Regions from separate parts of the Staphylococcus hyicus genome, predicted to be linked through region 1. Evidence: riboswitches for the same ligand, from Rfam matches in the RefSeq annotation. Region 1 holds a riboswitch; each other region holds the start of a gene.

Region 1 (4,983 bases):
AATTGTGGTTTTTCGCCTAACACCCAACCACTTTTAATTTCATCATTTTTAAAACGTGTTTTTTCATAAACAGATTTAAATGTAAAGATGGCTTGTATTGCTTCTAAAATATCGGCTCTAAATTGATAAATGCCTTCAGAATACCATTGAACTAAAAGATGGCCATCATAATAATCGATTGTAAGTCCCCCTACACCATCACCTTCGCCATTAAACAGTCTGAAGGCATTCGTTCCTTCGATGTGATAATAATACGCACGCACATCATGTGCTTGTTGAAATAATGTTTTGAAGAATAACGTGTTAATCGCTGTTTCACTATCATAAGATAAAATCCAACCTAATCCTTTATGTTGGCGCCCCACATAACATGTTGCGATAAATTCACCTTTTGATGATTTTAATTGGAAAAGGTCTCCTTCATTCAAACGGTCACTTTTAAAAATATCTGTTTCCACTATTAAAGGATACTGATTGAAATATTTTTCTTCTTTCCCTTTATTTAAAATTGCTATTTTCATAATGTCAGCCTTTCTTTTATAGCATTTATTTTAGTTTAACATGAATCAAAGGAATCATTGAAAGTCTTTTTATTGGGGTTCAATTCAAATTATCAGAAAAGAAAACATCAAAATCTATAATCAAAGCAAATTAAATCAAATAAACAGGATGAGACATTTCAGTCTCATCCTGTTTCAACACCCTCATTATACGTGATTTTCATGATTTTCAATTTTTTCAGGTGACGGTTGGCGTAATTGGAATACAAAAGCCACAATTGCTGGTATTAACATTAAAACTAAAATTGGTGTAATAAAAATAGATAACATCAATCCGTGAATCAAAATTACGATATATTCTGTTAATAACTTGAAGAACAGAATGCTTATCATAAACAATTTTAAGTAATAATGACTACCTTTCATCATATTTGTAACGGATGTCCATATAAATATCGTCACAATTAATAGTAATAAGAATAAGCTTACCCATTCATAGACATATTGTGTCTGTGATAGTTGCCAATCACCTGATAAAAATAATCCGTTGCGGTTTTTAAATTCTACTAAAATGAAGAAAAATAACACAACCCCGCATGCAATGGATACGTATTCTCTTCTCAACCATTTAGGTCGATGTAAGAACGATGGAATGTCATCTTCTTCTAACGTTGCCCAACTCAACCATTTGTCTTTAAAGGCTTCACGTTTACGTCTAAGTTTTTCGATATCAATGCTGCGACGTGTGCGATATGAAAAGTCTCGCGTAAGTTCATTTGTACGATCTTGGATATCTTTGAAGTGGTATTTTGATTGTCCCGCAAAACTATATTTTTTACTACGAGAATAAGGATTTTCTTCTCCTGTGATTTCTTCTTGCGTCATAGGTAATGCTCGACGTAAAAATAAAAAGTTCCAAATCGCCATTTGTCCAAGCAACCATAATATTACGAAAAACGTGTTAATACTTAATACATCTATAGGCGCAACTTGTCGTTCCTCTATTCGACTATAAAGTGCCAGTTGCCCAATGATATAACAAAGACCATAACTTATGATAATCCATAGATAATGCTTTTTACGATTTAACGGATTAAGTTCATCTTTGTACGTGATATATCCAATATGTATTAAGAATGGAAAAACAAAAACAAAAGCTACAATACCGTAAACTTGTGACATGAATATTAACGTTAAGACAAAATAAATAATACCAATTAATAAAAACAGTATTGAAATATCATAATCAAAACGTGTTGTGTTTGTTAGCGTTCTCCCGATAAAAATCATAAAAAGACCAAATAATAAGATGATAATGCCACTCACTAAAGGTATTTCACCAATATAATTACTCATAACGCGAATAATTTCATTAAAAAAAGCCATAATAAAGTCCCACAAGTTCTCAATGTGAATCGCTGGCTTTTTATGTGCACTGAATTGGTGAATAAGTGGAATATTAAGGAAAATAATAACACTTAATAAAATAGAAACTGCACCGATGATGTAACTGTAGATCACTTCGGTGTATTTATTAAACAAAGACATCCGCTTCACCTCACAATTATTATATACGAAGACGCAGTACATGTCTTTATAAAAAACAAATCTCATTCTTAAGATGGAGAGACGTAAAACGTTGTAAATACACGCATTTTTCAGTTTTTATAAAAAAATGTTAATCATACTGCTTTCACTATATTTATTTATATTATCTTTTTAAACACGATTAAAACATACTTTATTCATAAGATTAACGCATTTATTTATTATACCAAAAGTTACATTTGTTTGTTACCCTTCTTTAAATGTTTAATAAATAAATATGTGGGAATTCTTAGAAGTAGATAACATAAAAGGAGAGATGTTATATGTCTAAAGAAGAAATCAAAAAAGCAGCAGAAAATGCTAAAGATAAAGAGCAAGAATTAAAAGATAAAAAAGATGATGCTAAAGATGGTGCTGAAAAAACGAAAGATGATATTCAAAGCTCTTTTGAATAACGCATCCATTCATTAGCTGAATCGATTTATGGGGTCAGACAGTATATGTTCTGGCTCCTTTTTTATTACCTGTAGTTTATTATGCATTCTTACACTTTTTCGCATATCATTGATTAAATTAGCGTGTCTCAAAATACATTCAATTACCATTCAAACCTTATAACCAGCACTTTTCGTCAACGTTTAATCCACCATTTGTTTCCACGCATTGACATTTAGTGACGTCGGGTGTATAGTGACGTTAATCAATTCAATAAACACACACTAGGGGTGTGCAAACTGAGATGAGGTCATCACCTCAAACCCTTTGAACCTGAACTAGATGATACTAGCGTAGGGAAGTGTGAAGATAGACTCTAAATGATTCACAATACGTCTGTTGTTTGTGACCTTTCATTTGGTGTTTTATTTACACGCTCACGCACAGTACCTTGTTTAGGTGCTGTGTTTTTGTATATATAGGAGGATGTTTATGCGTTCAAAACGAAAAGGTTTAACATTATCTGACATATTAGTTACAGTGTTAATCTCTGTCATTTTTGCTGTTATTTATAATCTTTGGTGGGTGGCATACTATACCGTTCAACCTCTCGGCTTACATCTTGATCAATTGATGTATGGCATGTGGTTTGCAGCTTCTGTTGTGGCCTACCTTATCGTTCCGAAAATGGGGATTGCTTTAATCGCTGAATTTGCAGCAGGTGCAGGAGAAACAATTATTATGGGCCGTTTTGATATTCCTACGATTATTTATGCCCTACTTCAAGGTTTAGCATGTGAAATTGTTTTTGCGATTTTTAAATATCAATCACGTGCATTTATGGTAAGTGTTTTAGCAGGGATGGCAGCAGCCATTATTAGTTTTCCAGTTGATTGGTATTATGGCTATTTAAATGAAGTTGCCGCTTGGAATTTAATTTTACTTATTATATTCCGTTTACTCAGTGGTGCTGTTTTAGCAGGGGTATTTCCTTATTATCTTGTGAAAGCATTAGACAAAACAGGTGTTACCAAACTATTCCGCCCTGCTTCTAAAGAAGATTATGATGCATTATAAGGAGCATTCATCGTGTTAAAAGCTACAAATTTACGTTTAAAATACCCTAATGGTCCTAAGAAAATTTTTGATGGGCTGAACATCGAAATTAAAGAAAAAGAAAAAGTACTTTTACTCGGTCCCTCAGGATCTGGTAAGAGTACGTTGTTGAATGTCTTAAGTGGCATCGTACCCAACTTAATCGATTTACCAATGAAATATGATGACTTAAAGGTTGCCAAAAATGCTGGAGTTATTTTTCAGGATCCTGATTCTCAATTTTGTATGCCACAGGTGAATGAAGAACTTGCGTTTGTGTTAGAGAACCTTCAAGTCCCGCAAAATGAAATGGATCAAAAAATTGCAAAAGTTTTGGAGCAAGTACAATTAGATGTTCATCCTAAGCATGCGATACATCGATTAAGTGGAGGAATGAAGCAGAAACTAGCAGTTGCGGGCACCCTTTTACAAAAAGCGGATACGTTGTTTTTAGATGAGCCTACAGCCATGTTAGATACTGAAGCAACTGAAAATTTATGGACATTGTTAAAAACGTTATGGGAAGACCAAACGGTATTAATTGTTGAACATAAAGTAGAACATATATGGGATGTTGTCGATCGTGTTATTTTAATGAATCATGACGGACAAATAATTCAGGACGGCACACCTTCTGACATCCTCACCCATTTTGAAGAGACCTTAACAGATTACGGCGTGTGGCACCCTAGAGCATGGCAAGTCGCTCCACCGGTTGTCCAACACAATACACATTCTAATTTTCGTCTTACTTTCAGAAATGGCATCATCAAACGAGGCAAAAAGCACTTATATTCCGTAGACACTTTTCAAGTGCAGTCAGGTGATTGGATTGTAATTACTGGAAAAAACGGAGTAGGCAAGACTACATTTTTTGAATCACTGATGCAACTCATTCCTTATGAAGGTAGCCTTACATTCAATGACATACCCATTCGTAAACTTAAAACTGCTTCAAGTCATATGTTTTTGGTTTATCAAAATCCTGAGCTTCAATGTTTACAAAATTCAGTTTATGATGAAATTTTTATTAATTTCAAGTATCAAAATGCCGAAGATGCCCATGAAGCTACTGTAGAAATGTTAACATTATTGGATTTAATTCATGTCAAATCTCAACATCCCTTTGAACTTTCAATGGGTCAAAAACGCCGTTTAAGTGTTGCGATTGCATTAAGTACATCTGCAGATATCATTTTGTTAGATGAGCCTACATTTGGATTAGATAGTCATAATACATTTAAACTTATTGATTTATTTCAACAACGTATTCAGCAAGGCCAAGCCATTATAATGAATACGCACGATCCAGAAATCATTCAACGGTATCCCACACATCATTACATCATAGAAAATGGAAAAATGTTTGAAAGTAAGGTGACAACATGATTGAATCTTGGAAGTC
Region 2 (4,983 bases), 590 kb from region 1:
ATCGTGTATTTAATTGCAGAACCTGGCGAACATCGTGAAACTTATTTGGCCGAAACATTAGAAGAAGTCGAAAAAGGGATTAATCGCTTATCCAATCAACTGCATGGTCGTGACGTAAACTTCTTTATGTTTGAATCTACACTTGAAAATCCTGAAGCCGATGCAAAAACGACGGAAGATATCGCATTCCGCCGTCAATTTCTTACAAGTCATGGATTTGAAAAACAAACGCAAATCCCTTATATTCAACCTTCATTGGACCGTAAAGGAAAACCAGTGCCACTTGATTTATATATCAAAGCAAACATTCCTTTAACGAAAGATATCTATGGAACGAGTGTAAAATCATGCTATATTTTAAAATATGTATTTGCCAATCGCATACCACGACGTGTGATATATCCATTATTAATTAAAATGAATTTGAGTAAAGATATGCATGCCTAAGCCCTTGAAATCGAGTCATAAAGCCGTTACAATAAGGTAGAGGTAAGACTGACGGGTCACTGAACTCAGGCTACCGTAAGTCTAATACGACTGACAGAAAGGATTTATGAACATGCTAACAAAAGAGTTTGCACAAAAATCAGAGCTTAGTGAAAAGCAAGTGCGCAAAATTGTACAGCACCTAGAAGAACGTGGCTACCAGTTGAAAAAAACGGAATACCGTGGACGTGAAGCGACGGATTTCCAAGAAGAAGATATCGAATTATTCCAAGAGATTGCAGAACGTGTTGGACGAACGAACAGCTACGAGCTGGCATTTGAAGAATTAGAAAAAGAAAAAGACTTTTTACAAGTTATTGTTAAAGAGAACAATCAAAACTTACCATCGGATCAACAATTTCCTCAAATGATGCAAGAATTAAAAGCAGAAATCGACAAAATGCGTGAAGAGCGTCAATTATTAGGTCAAATGATTTCTCAAGTTCACCAACAACAAGAAGAGTTGAAATCATTACATACACAGTTGAACAATCAACTTGAAACAAACGCAAAATCTTTAAATGCCATCACTGAAAGTCAAAAACAGCAAGCAGATCAATTATCTAAAACACAGGAAAGTATCGAAACACACACAAAAGAACAACAAGAACTTGTGACAACACTTAAAAATAACCAAGAACAAAAAGGATTTTGGGCACGCTTATTCGGCGTCTAAAATTCAAATAAAATAAATACGCAATACAAGTGCTAGGGGTGCTCTTAAATGAGCTGAGAAAGACGTCATCTTAACTCTTTGAACCTGAAGTGGTTAGTACCAACGAAGGGAAGCCGTATGTGAACACAATTTATGTATCTGGAAAAAGTCTTTTTTCAGATTGTTTCAATACAGGTGACACCTCTTGCACAAGATCGCAGGAGGTTTTTTTATGCAAAAAATAATCATTATCGGTGGCGGCGTGATAGGACTTTCTATCGCTCGCCATTTATCAAACGCATCCTATGCCATTTCTATTATCGATCGTTCTACACCACGCATGAATGCATCTTATGCAGCTGGAGGGATGCTAGGGGCTCAAAATGAGTTCTTCGAAGATACCCCACTCTATCGCTTAGCAATGAAAAGTCGCACATTGATGCCACATGTTGCGCAACAACTCCACCACGACACAGGGATAGATATTGAATTCCAATGTCACGGCCTCATTAAAATCGCGACAGAAGTCACTCATATCGAAAATATCAAAAAACAATTTTCATTTTTAAAACAAGATGACCATGACATTCAATGGTTTCACACTCAAGACTTACGTCAAATGTTTCCGCACTTAAACCCCAATACGACGGCCGCATTTAAAATTCAAGATGATGGTCAAATCCATGCCAACCTTTATACTCAAGCGCTCACAAAAGCGGTAATATCTCAAAAAAACACGCAATTGTATTCACATACTGAAGTCACACACATTGAAAAACATCGAGGTGGCTATACCGTTCATACCTCTCAAGGCGCTATGATGACAGATTTACTGGTTATTGCGGCAGGTGCCTGGAGTGGCCAACTGTTATCAGATATACATATTTCACTACCTACCCGTCCTGTGAAAGGCGATGTGAAGTTAGTCGAAACCCAATCCCCTATTTTAAAGACGACCCTTTTTAATACAAATGGTTGCTATATCGTCCCTAAAAGACACAATCGGTATTTAATCGGTGCCACGTCAGAATGGGACAATTGGTCCACGGTTAATAATGAAAACAATTTAAAATGGCTAGATGACAAAAGTCAGGAAATGCTTCCACAACTACGTCATCATCGTACCATTAAAACATGGACGGGGATCAGACCGATTACGCATCATGAGATACCAATAATGGGTTCACTTAGTCCTAATCTTTTTGTGGCAACAGGTCATTATCGTAATGGCATCCTGCTTTCTCCCATCGTTGGCACATTACTAGCGGGAGCGATTCAAGGTGACACACACGCCGTCCAAACTTTGCAACCTTTTACACCAAATGTGCAACAAAATTAAAAATGTACTTGCTTTTACACCCTTTACCGATTATTCTTATTATATAAATCGGAATTAAAGGAAGCGTGTTGCCATGACTACATTTTTAATTATTCTAAACTTAGTCATCTTCATCATTGCACTTGTTGGATTATGGTGGATGGCTAAAAAACATATAAAATTTCCTAAGCGTGTGTTCATCGCACTCGGCTTAGGAATCCTTCTCGGCTTAATCCTCCATATTTCCTATGGTGCAGGAAGCAAAATCACGACTGAAACGACATCATGGATTAATATCGTCGGTCAAGGATATATTTCATTACTTAAAATGATTGTCATCCCATTGGTTTTTGTATCTATTGTTGTCGCATTTACGAAAATTGATATTGGAGAAAAATTCGCCAAAATGGGTAGTATCATTTTACTATTTTTAATCGGTACTGTAGCCATTTCAGCAATTGTGGGGATTGTTTATGCGTTGTTATTCGGCTTAGATGCCTCTTCGATTGATTTAGGTCAAGCCGAAAATGCACGCAGTTCTGAAATTACGAACCAAGCAAAAGAAATGACAGCAACGACACTACCGGCACAAATATTAGAGCTATTACCTTCAAATCCATTTTTAGATTTTACAGGTGCACGTGCAACGTCGACGATTGCTGTCGTAATTTTCGCAGCGTTTATTGGGTTTGCATTTTTACGTGTGTTGCGTAAAGAACCTGACAAAGGCCACATTTTAAAACGTGGCATCGATGCTGTGTATGCGCTTGTCATGGCTGTTGTAACATTCGTATTACGTCTAACACCTTATGGTATTTTAGCGATTATGATGACAACCATTGCCACAAGTGATTTTGCAGCTATTTGGACTTTAGGTAAGTTTGTAATTGCCTCTTATGCCGCATTGCTCACGATGTATCTCATTCATATGATTATTTTAGCGCTATTAGGCGTAAATCCTCTTCAATTTATGAAGAAAACAGCAGAAGTTATTTTATTTGCGTTTACGTCTCGTTCTAGTGCAGGGGCTTTGCCATTAAACATTCAAACACAAACAGAACGATTAGGTGTGCCATCTGCCATTGCAAATTTCTCAGGTTCATTTGGCCTCTCTATCGGTCAAAATGGTTGCGCGGGTATTTATCCAGCTATGTTAGCTGTCATGGTTGCACCCGTAGCAGGCGTTGAACTGAACTGGCAATTTATTTTAACGTTAATCGTTGTGGTCGTGTTAAGTTCATTCGGTGTAGCGGGCGTAGGTGGCGGTGCAACATTCGCATCGATACTCGTATTATCTGCACTAAACTTGCCTGTCGGTCTCGCGGGTGTCTTAATTTCAGTAGAACCGCTTATCGACATGGGGCGTACAGCACTTAACGTGAATGACGCTATACTCGCAGGTACAGGAACTGCAAAATTAACGAAACAATTAGATGAAGAGACGTTCAATTCTAATCACTATGACGAACTCGCATCACAACATTAAAAAGGTTTGATAGATCAATCACAATTCATTACATGGTCCATCACTAAAATTAAATTTATTAATATAGATAGATAATAACCAACAAAATTCATGTATTATTGAATTTTGTTGGCTTATTTTTAATTAACAGAGATGCTGTGTCTCCCTGTGATGAAAGGGGCTAATATGTCCCCTTTCATTTTTTATTTCTTATTAAATCCTGACATTTGTAACCAGTTCAACATTTCTAAACGTTGTTTACTACTCATAAATTGCGAAATTTGTTCTGACCATGTTTCTGTGCGTTCTCCATTTGTTCGTGCTTTATAATAGTCAGACACCGTCTCATCATAGGCTTCGAGTTGTGCTTCTAATTGCTCCCGATCTGTTTCGTAGCCATCAACATGAAAGACATGTTCAAATGGTAATCGCGGTTTCGGTGCGCCATTTTCATCATCTGCGGGCTCACCAATGGCCATTCCAAATAGCGGGAACGTATACTCTGGCAATCCTAAAATTTCACGCACACGCGTCACATCATTACGTAATGAACCTAAAAACACGATGCCATAGCCCATATCCTCTGCGGTTAAGGCAATGTTTTGTGCCATCAATGAGGCATCTACCGTTCCTACAAGCAAACCTTCTGCTGATTCAAAACTACCTTCTAATTGTGCATCACGTTTTTGACTAATTAAGTGATGTCGATAGTAATCAATGACAAAAACGAGTAAGTACCCATTTTCAACTACATAGGGCTGTCCGGACACTTCTTTTAAAGATTCTTTCTTGTCTAAATCTTCCACACCAATCACAGAAGTCGTTTGAAGATAGCTCGATGTAGACGCCATTTGTCCCGCTTCAATAAGCTTACGAATCACTTCACGGTCAATCGTTTTTGGTTTAAATTTTCGAACCGAATGATGTTGCTTTGCTAACGCATAAACATGTTCTGACATATTTGCCACCCCTATTACCTTTTTTATCATTTTATCAAAATCAAATTTCTTACGCATAAATCTTGTTTCGCATCAACTTGCATTGTGATGAAATAAAAGT
Region 3 (4,983 bases), 1.0 Mb from region 1:
GGTTGTGTATATTTAACTTTAGATAAATAACTCATTTCAATCCCAACCTTTCTCTTGTTGATAAGCAAAATGATTTACCGGCCCTCTTCCTTTTCCAATTTCAGGAGTATGTTGAATCGCTTTAGAAATGAAAGCCTTTGCCTTAGATACCGCATCAACGACAGATTTGCCTTTTGCTAATTCTGCAGTAATCACCGCAGAAAATGTACAACCTGTTCCATGTGTATGAAGTGTTGGATAACGTTCGTGTGTGAAAGTCGTGACACCTTCCCTCGTAATAAGGTAATCTGTAGCATCACCACTTAAATGTCCTCCTTTTAATACGACACCTCGCGTTCCAATCTCATCTATAAAAAATTGTCCTGCTTTAAGAATAGATGATTCTGAGTTTAGAGTCATTTGCGTAATTTCTTCTGCTTCAGGAATATTTGGCGTAGCAATATCAGCTAACGGAAGAAGTGTTGCTTTTAATTCTCTGCGTACCTGTTCAGACATTAAAGCATCTCCACTTTTCGCCACCATTACCGGATCTATGACATATGGCATGGTAGTTTTTTTAATGTAAGTTGAAATTAACATCATCATCTCAGAAGTAGGAATCATTCCTGTTTTTATAGCATGTGGAGGGTCATCCATAAAAACACTGTCGAGTTGCTCTTCAAGCCATGACGTTTCTAAATTATGAATATGCTGTACACCTAAAGAATTTTGTGCCACGATACTCGTAATGGCAGCCATACCATAGACACCACAAGCATGAAATGATTTTAAATCCGCCATGACACCAGCCCCCCCTGATGGATCTGTACCAGCAATCGTCAATGCAATGTTTAGCTTATGCATCGTATTCCCCCTTGAAGTCCCATTTTTCTTGCGTATATGCCATCTTAAAGAAGTGACGTTCATGAACAGTGCTTTCTAAAAAATTACGTTTTAATTGTTGACGTTCAGCGGCTGTGGCTTGTTTTGCACATTGGTTTAGCCAATGATCAATATGTAGCATTAAATCATCCATACCTTCTGCATAAAAAGCAAACCATGCGTGAAACGGATGATTAGCTGAAAAATCGTGTTCACGTAAGGCACGCAGCCCAATTTGTTGATAAACATATGGACAAGGCGCCATCGCCGCAATTGTATATGCTATATCATCAAAATGGTACGCATTAAAATACATGTGCTTGATATAGTGATCTGCAGTAGGGTACCATTCACCATCTTGAATAATTTCATTATATGATAAATGCACGTAATCTGCGAGAATATGATGTGCTTCTACTTCTCCAGAAGATGCAAATAAAATCTGGTCAGTTAGGAACTGAATTTCATTGGCCGTACTCACCTTTGGTATTAATAATGCATAAATTTTGGCAAATTCAAATAAATAGCGTGCATCCGCTTTCAAATAATGTTTAATGGCCGCTTTTGTAAGCGTCCCGTTTAACAATCCTTGAATAAAATCATCAGTATAAATTGCATCAATAATGGGTTGTGCTTCTTGCTTAAGTTCTTCAGCAAATAACATATCTTTACCCCTTTCCAATAAAAAAAGACTACTAAAATAGTAGCCTAGTCATCATAAAAGGATTTAATGTCTACGCTACTTCCCTACGTTAGTGTTAACTATATCAGGTTCAAAGGGTCTGAATACAATTCATCTCAGCCATACGGCTCCCCTAGTAGTCTTTGTATTATTTGTTTCAAACGTAACAAAACACGCCTTAAATAGCAATAAAAAAAGCACCGACTGATTGAAAGTCGATGCGTTTATATTTTACCACCATCCGTTAGCTAATCGGAATTGAATTGCACGGTCTACAGAACCGTAACGTGAATTTGCGTAATTAATCATACCTTGAGTTTGCGTAGTAACGCTACCTGTACCCCAAGCTTCTTTCGTTTGTCCTAAACCTCTATATCCAGCTGGACTTACAATATTTGGATTACCACCAGATTCAGGCATTACAATAGAATTCCACATCGCTGCAGTACCGCCAGCATTAATGAATTGTTGATATACAGACCCTGAACCAGCAGTCGTTCTCGGTGCTTGATAACTTGACGTTGTTTGTGTGTGAACATTTGAATATGAAGATGTGTATTGCGCTATAGGTGCATCATACGTTTCATAAGATTGTGATGACGTATATTGCGTAGGTGCTGTGTAATATGCTGCTTCATTGTATGAAGTCGTGTGATATGTAGTTGTGTTGTAACCCGTTGGTAAAACGAACTCTTGAGTTGCATGATAACCATGTGCGGCTGCCACTGCTTCAGTTACGTATAATTTTTCACCTGCAAAAATAAGATCAGACTCTAAGTTATTCCATTTTTTTAATTGTTCCACTGTTACATCATATTTTTTAGCAATTTTATTTAAAGTGTCACCCCATTGAATAAGATGCACACCCTCTTGTAATTGAACGTGTTCTTGATTTGCTGCTTCAGCATTAGTAGCAAATTGTGCCGCTGCTAATAAACCTACTGTTGATGTTGCTAAAAGTAATTTTTTCATTTAGTAATCCTCCAGTAATTGGTATAAAAAATTGTTATGTTCACAAATAATATAGCACCAGTCTTTTTCAATCATATAACAGTAATGTTAAATTAAACACCATTTATGTTACAAAAAGATTACAAAAAGCGCTAATCATGTGACGTGTCAACTCTTAAAATATTACAAAAGATAAAATTCTCATTAAATAAATCGCTTAAAACCCTTAAATAGCAACCCGTCAATTTTAGTGTAAAGTTCTAAATTTTTTCACACGTTCATCAATTTTATAAGCCTTCAAAATTTGTGATACACACAAATTCGAAGGCTTTTGAATACCTGAAAAGGAGAGTATTATCCTTATTTAACTAATGAGTAATAAAAATATACTGCTTTTTTAAATGGGTTACATGTTAATAATGTACGTGTAGAATCACCATTACTTTGTTTTACGTAACTATTAAAAACTTAACCTGTCTAATTTTAGTGTTAATTATCCATTTTAGATTGAGTAAGCTTCCTTTTTGAATATTTTATCATTAAGTAGGGATATAGATAGATGTGTTAGATAAAATGTTTGATGAGTGTTCATGGATTTCACAATAAATATAAAACATTTTCATTGGAATGGTTAAACTTTTGATTAGGAGATTATTTTAAACATTGGGTAGAAGAAAGGTGTTTTATTTGAGCAATGACCAATTCTGTAGTGTACCGCCGTTCACCTTCATAGTCATATCTACGTGATTGAATTTGTCCTATAACTGCGATGAGGTCTTCTTTATGGCATGTTTCATGTATCGCTTGAGCAATCGTACCATAAGCTTTACAATTCAGATAATCAAAAATAGGCTTATCTTTTTTACTTTTGTAATCACGTTCAATTTTAATCGTCAGAGTGATAAATGGGGTGTCATTCGTATCATAATAATTAGGAGATTTTATAATGATACCGATGGCTTGAAACTGGTTTATCGTTGTCACCTCCTCTCTTTATGGCTATAGCATACGTCATCTTATAAACCCATATCAAGGTGGATTTTTTGAAATTTGAACCGTGACCATCGTCAATTTTTTAAAAGATTTTGGAAATTTTTTTAAGAATTAAGTTATAATAAACTACAAATGAACATATTTCGTAAAGTTGAAAAAGTTTTAAGGGGGCTGCATCAATGAAAACATTTAAAGCCGTTCGCTTTCAAATCGTTTCGGAAAACGGCACTGTAACTGAGTATGAATTAAAAGATGGCGTAATTATCAACAAAGAAAATAGTGGAACAGGTTGGTTGTTAGAGATCGTAATTTCAGATATTCATTTGGAGGAAATGGAAGCATATATGAATGCAGAAACCTTATTAGATATAAGAGTTGTCATCACACGTCCGTCAAATGATCCGGCTCTATTTGATGCAACAATTAAACATATTACCCCGCTTGAAGAAACCATTTCTATCGTTTTTGAATGTCATATTTACACATTACGCCAAGTTTATGCTGAAAATTTACTAGAACAACTCGTTGGCGAAGGTCTCGAAGGCGATGCGCTTATAAAAACATTTAACCGTATGATGCAGTCAAAACCAAAACTTAAAGATGAACGCCAAGAAGATTAAATGACCCTGCATTACAATCGTAAAACAAATTAAAAACACAAATGCGGCTATAAACCCATTTGTGTTTTTTTCATCTCAAGTGTATTGTTTTGTCACTAAGTAAAATGCTTCATATTCTCAAATTGATTATTAACACATTGAACTTAAAAGAAATTGATTTCACGTATTAAAATAAATTATATCATCGTATTTGACTTGATAAAAAAAGCGGGACGTTTTGAAAACGGTCCCGCAATATGAATTATTTTGGATCTTGCAAAGCGAAAGTAAGTTCACATTGACAGGCAACTTGACCATCAACTGTTGCTACTGCAGATCCTTTACCGATTGGTCCTTTAATTTTTGTTATTTCAACTTCAAGTTTTAAAGTATCTCCAGGAACCACCTGTTTTTTAAAGCGGCACTTATCAATTCCAGCAAATAACGCAAGTTTGCCTTTATTTTCTTCACTATTTAACATTGCCACTGCTCCAGTTTGCGCAAGTGCTTCTGTAATTAATACCCCTGGCATCACAGCATAATTAGGGAAGTGACCTTGGAAAAACGGTTCATTACCTGAAACCTGCTTAATACCAACACAACGTTGCCCCGGCTCATACTCAACCACTTTATCAATGAGCAAAAATGGCTGACGATGTGGAATAATTTGTTTAATTTCATTGTAGTCGAATATAGTTTCCATTAAGAATTGCCTCCAATTAACGCTTGAAAATCTTCCCAAAATTGTGGATTAAGCGCATTTAAAATATTATCTTGATTGATTAAAAATCCTATCATTAACCCTATAAAAAATAAAACAACTGCTATTAAAATAAATAATGTGAGCTGAATACTTATTGACCGCTGAATAAACATCCACGCTGCTAAGAAATTACT

Evidence for each region. Region 1 has a riboswitch for thiamine pyrophosphate ahead of SHYC_RS08695 (ECF transporter S component). Riboswitches for the same ligand answer to the same signal wherever they lie in the genome.
Region 2: it holds a riboswitch for thiamine pyrophosphate, as region 1 does, so the genes downstream of both, thiO (glycine oxidase ThiO) here and SHYC_RS08695 (ECF transporter S component) in region 1, are expected to answer to the same signal.
Region 3: it holds a riboswitch for thiamine pyrophosphate, as region 1 does, so the genes downstream of both, tenA (thiaminase II) here and SHYC_RS08695 (ECF transporter S component) in region 1, are expected to answer to the same signal.

The regions. Positions count from the first base shown of each region.
Region 1 covers NZ_CP008747.1:1,834,321-1,839,303, forward strand. The annotation lists gene SHYC_RS08685 (class I SAM-dependent rRNA methyltransferase) at 1-521, opposite strand, end outside; gene auxA (lipoteichoic acid stability factor AuxA) at 708-2,048, opposite strand; gene graF (glycopeptide resistance-associated protein GraF) at 2,372-2,503, shown strand; TPP riboswitch at 2,760-2,860, shown strand; gene SHYC_RS08695 (ECF transporter S component) at 2,976-3,560, shown strand; gene SHYC_RS08700 (ABC transporter ATP-binding protein) at 3,573-4,967, shown strand; gene SHYC_RS08705 (energy-coupling factor transporter transmembrane component T family protein) at 4,964-4,983, shown strand, end outside.
Region 2 covers NZ_CP008747.1:2,422,791-2,427,773, forward strand. The annotation lists gene SHYC_RS11515 (hypothetical protein) at 1-447, shown strand, start outside; gene SHYC_RS11520 (DNA-binding protein) at 560-1,162, shown strand; TPP riboswitch at 1,187-1,290, shown strand; gene thiO (glycine oxidase ThiO) at 1,374-2,480, shown strand; gene SHYC_RS11530 (L-cystine transporter) at 2,554-3,945, shown strand; gene SHYC_RS11535 (NADPH-dependent oxidoreductase) at 4,128-4,883, opposite strand.
Region 3 covers NZ_CP008747.1:817,040-822,022, reverse strand. The annotation lists gene thiM (hydroxyethylthiazole kinase) at 1-35, opposite strand, end outside; gene thiD (bifunctional hydroxymethylpyrimidine kinase/phosphomethylpyrimidine kinase) at 37-843, opposite strand; gene tenA (thiaminase II) at 836-1,525, opposite strand; TPP riboswitch at 1,589-1,688, opposite strand; gene SHYC_RS03720 (LysM peptidoglycan-binding domain-containing protein) at 1,775-2,515, opposite strand; gene SHYC_RS03715 (single-stranded DNA-binding protein) at 3,146-3,478, opposite strand; gene SHYC_RS03710 (YwpF-like family protein) at 3,667-4,107, shown strand; gene fabZ (3-hydroxyacyl-ACP dehydratase FabZ) at 4,349-4,789, opposite strand; gene SHYC_RS03700 (DNA-directed RNA polymerase subunit beta) at 4,789-4,983, opposite strand, start outside; gene murA (UDP-N-acetylglucosamine 1-carboxyvinyltransferase) at 4,979-4,983, opposite strand, start outside.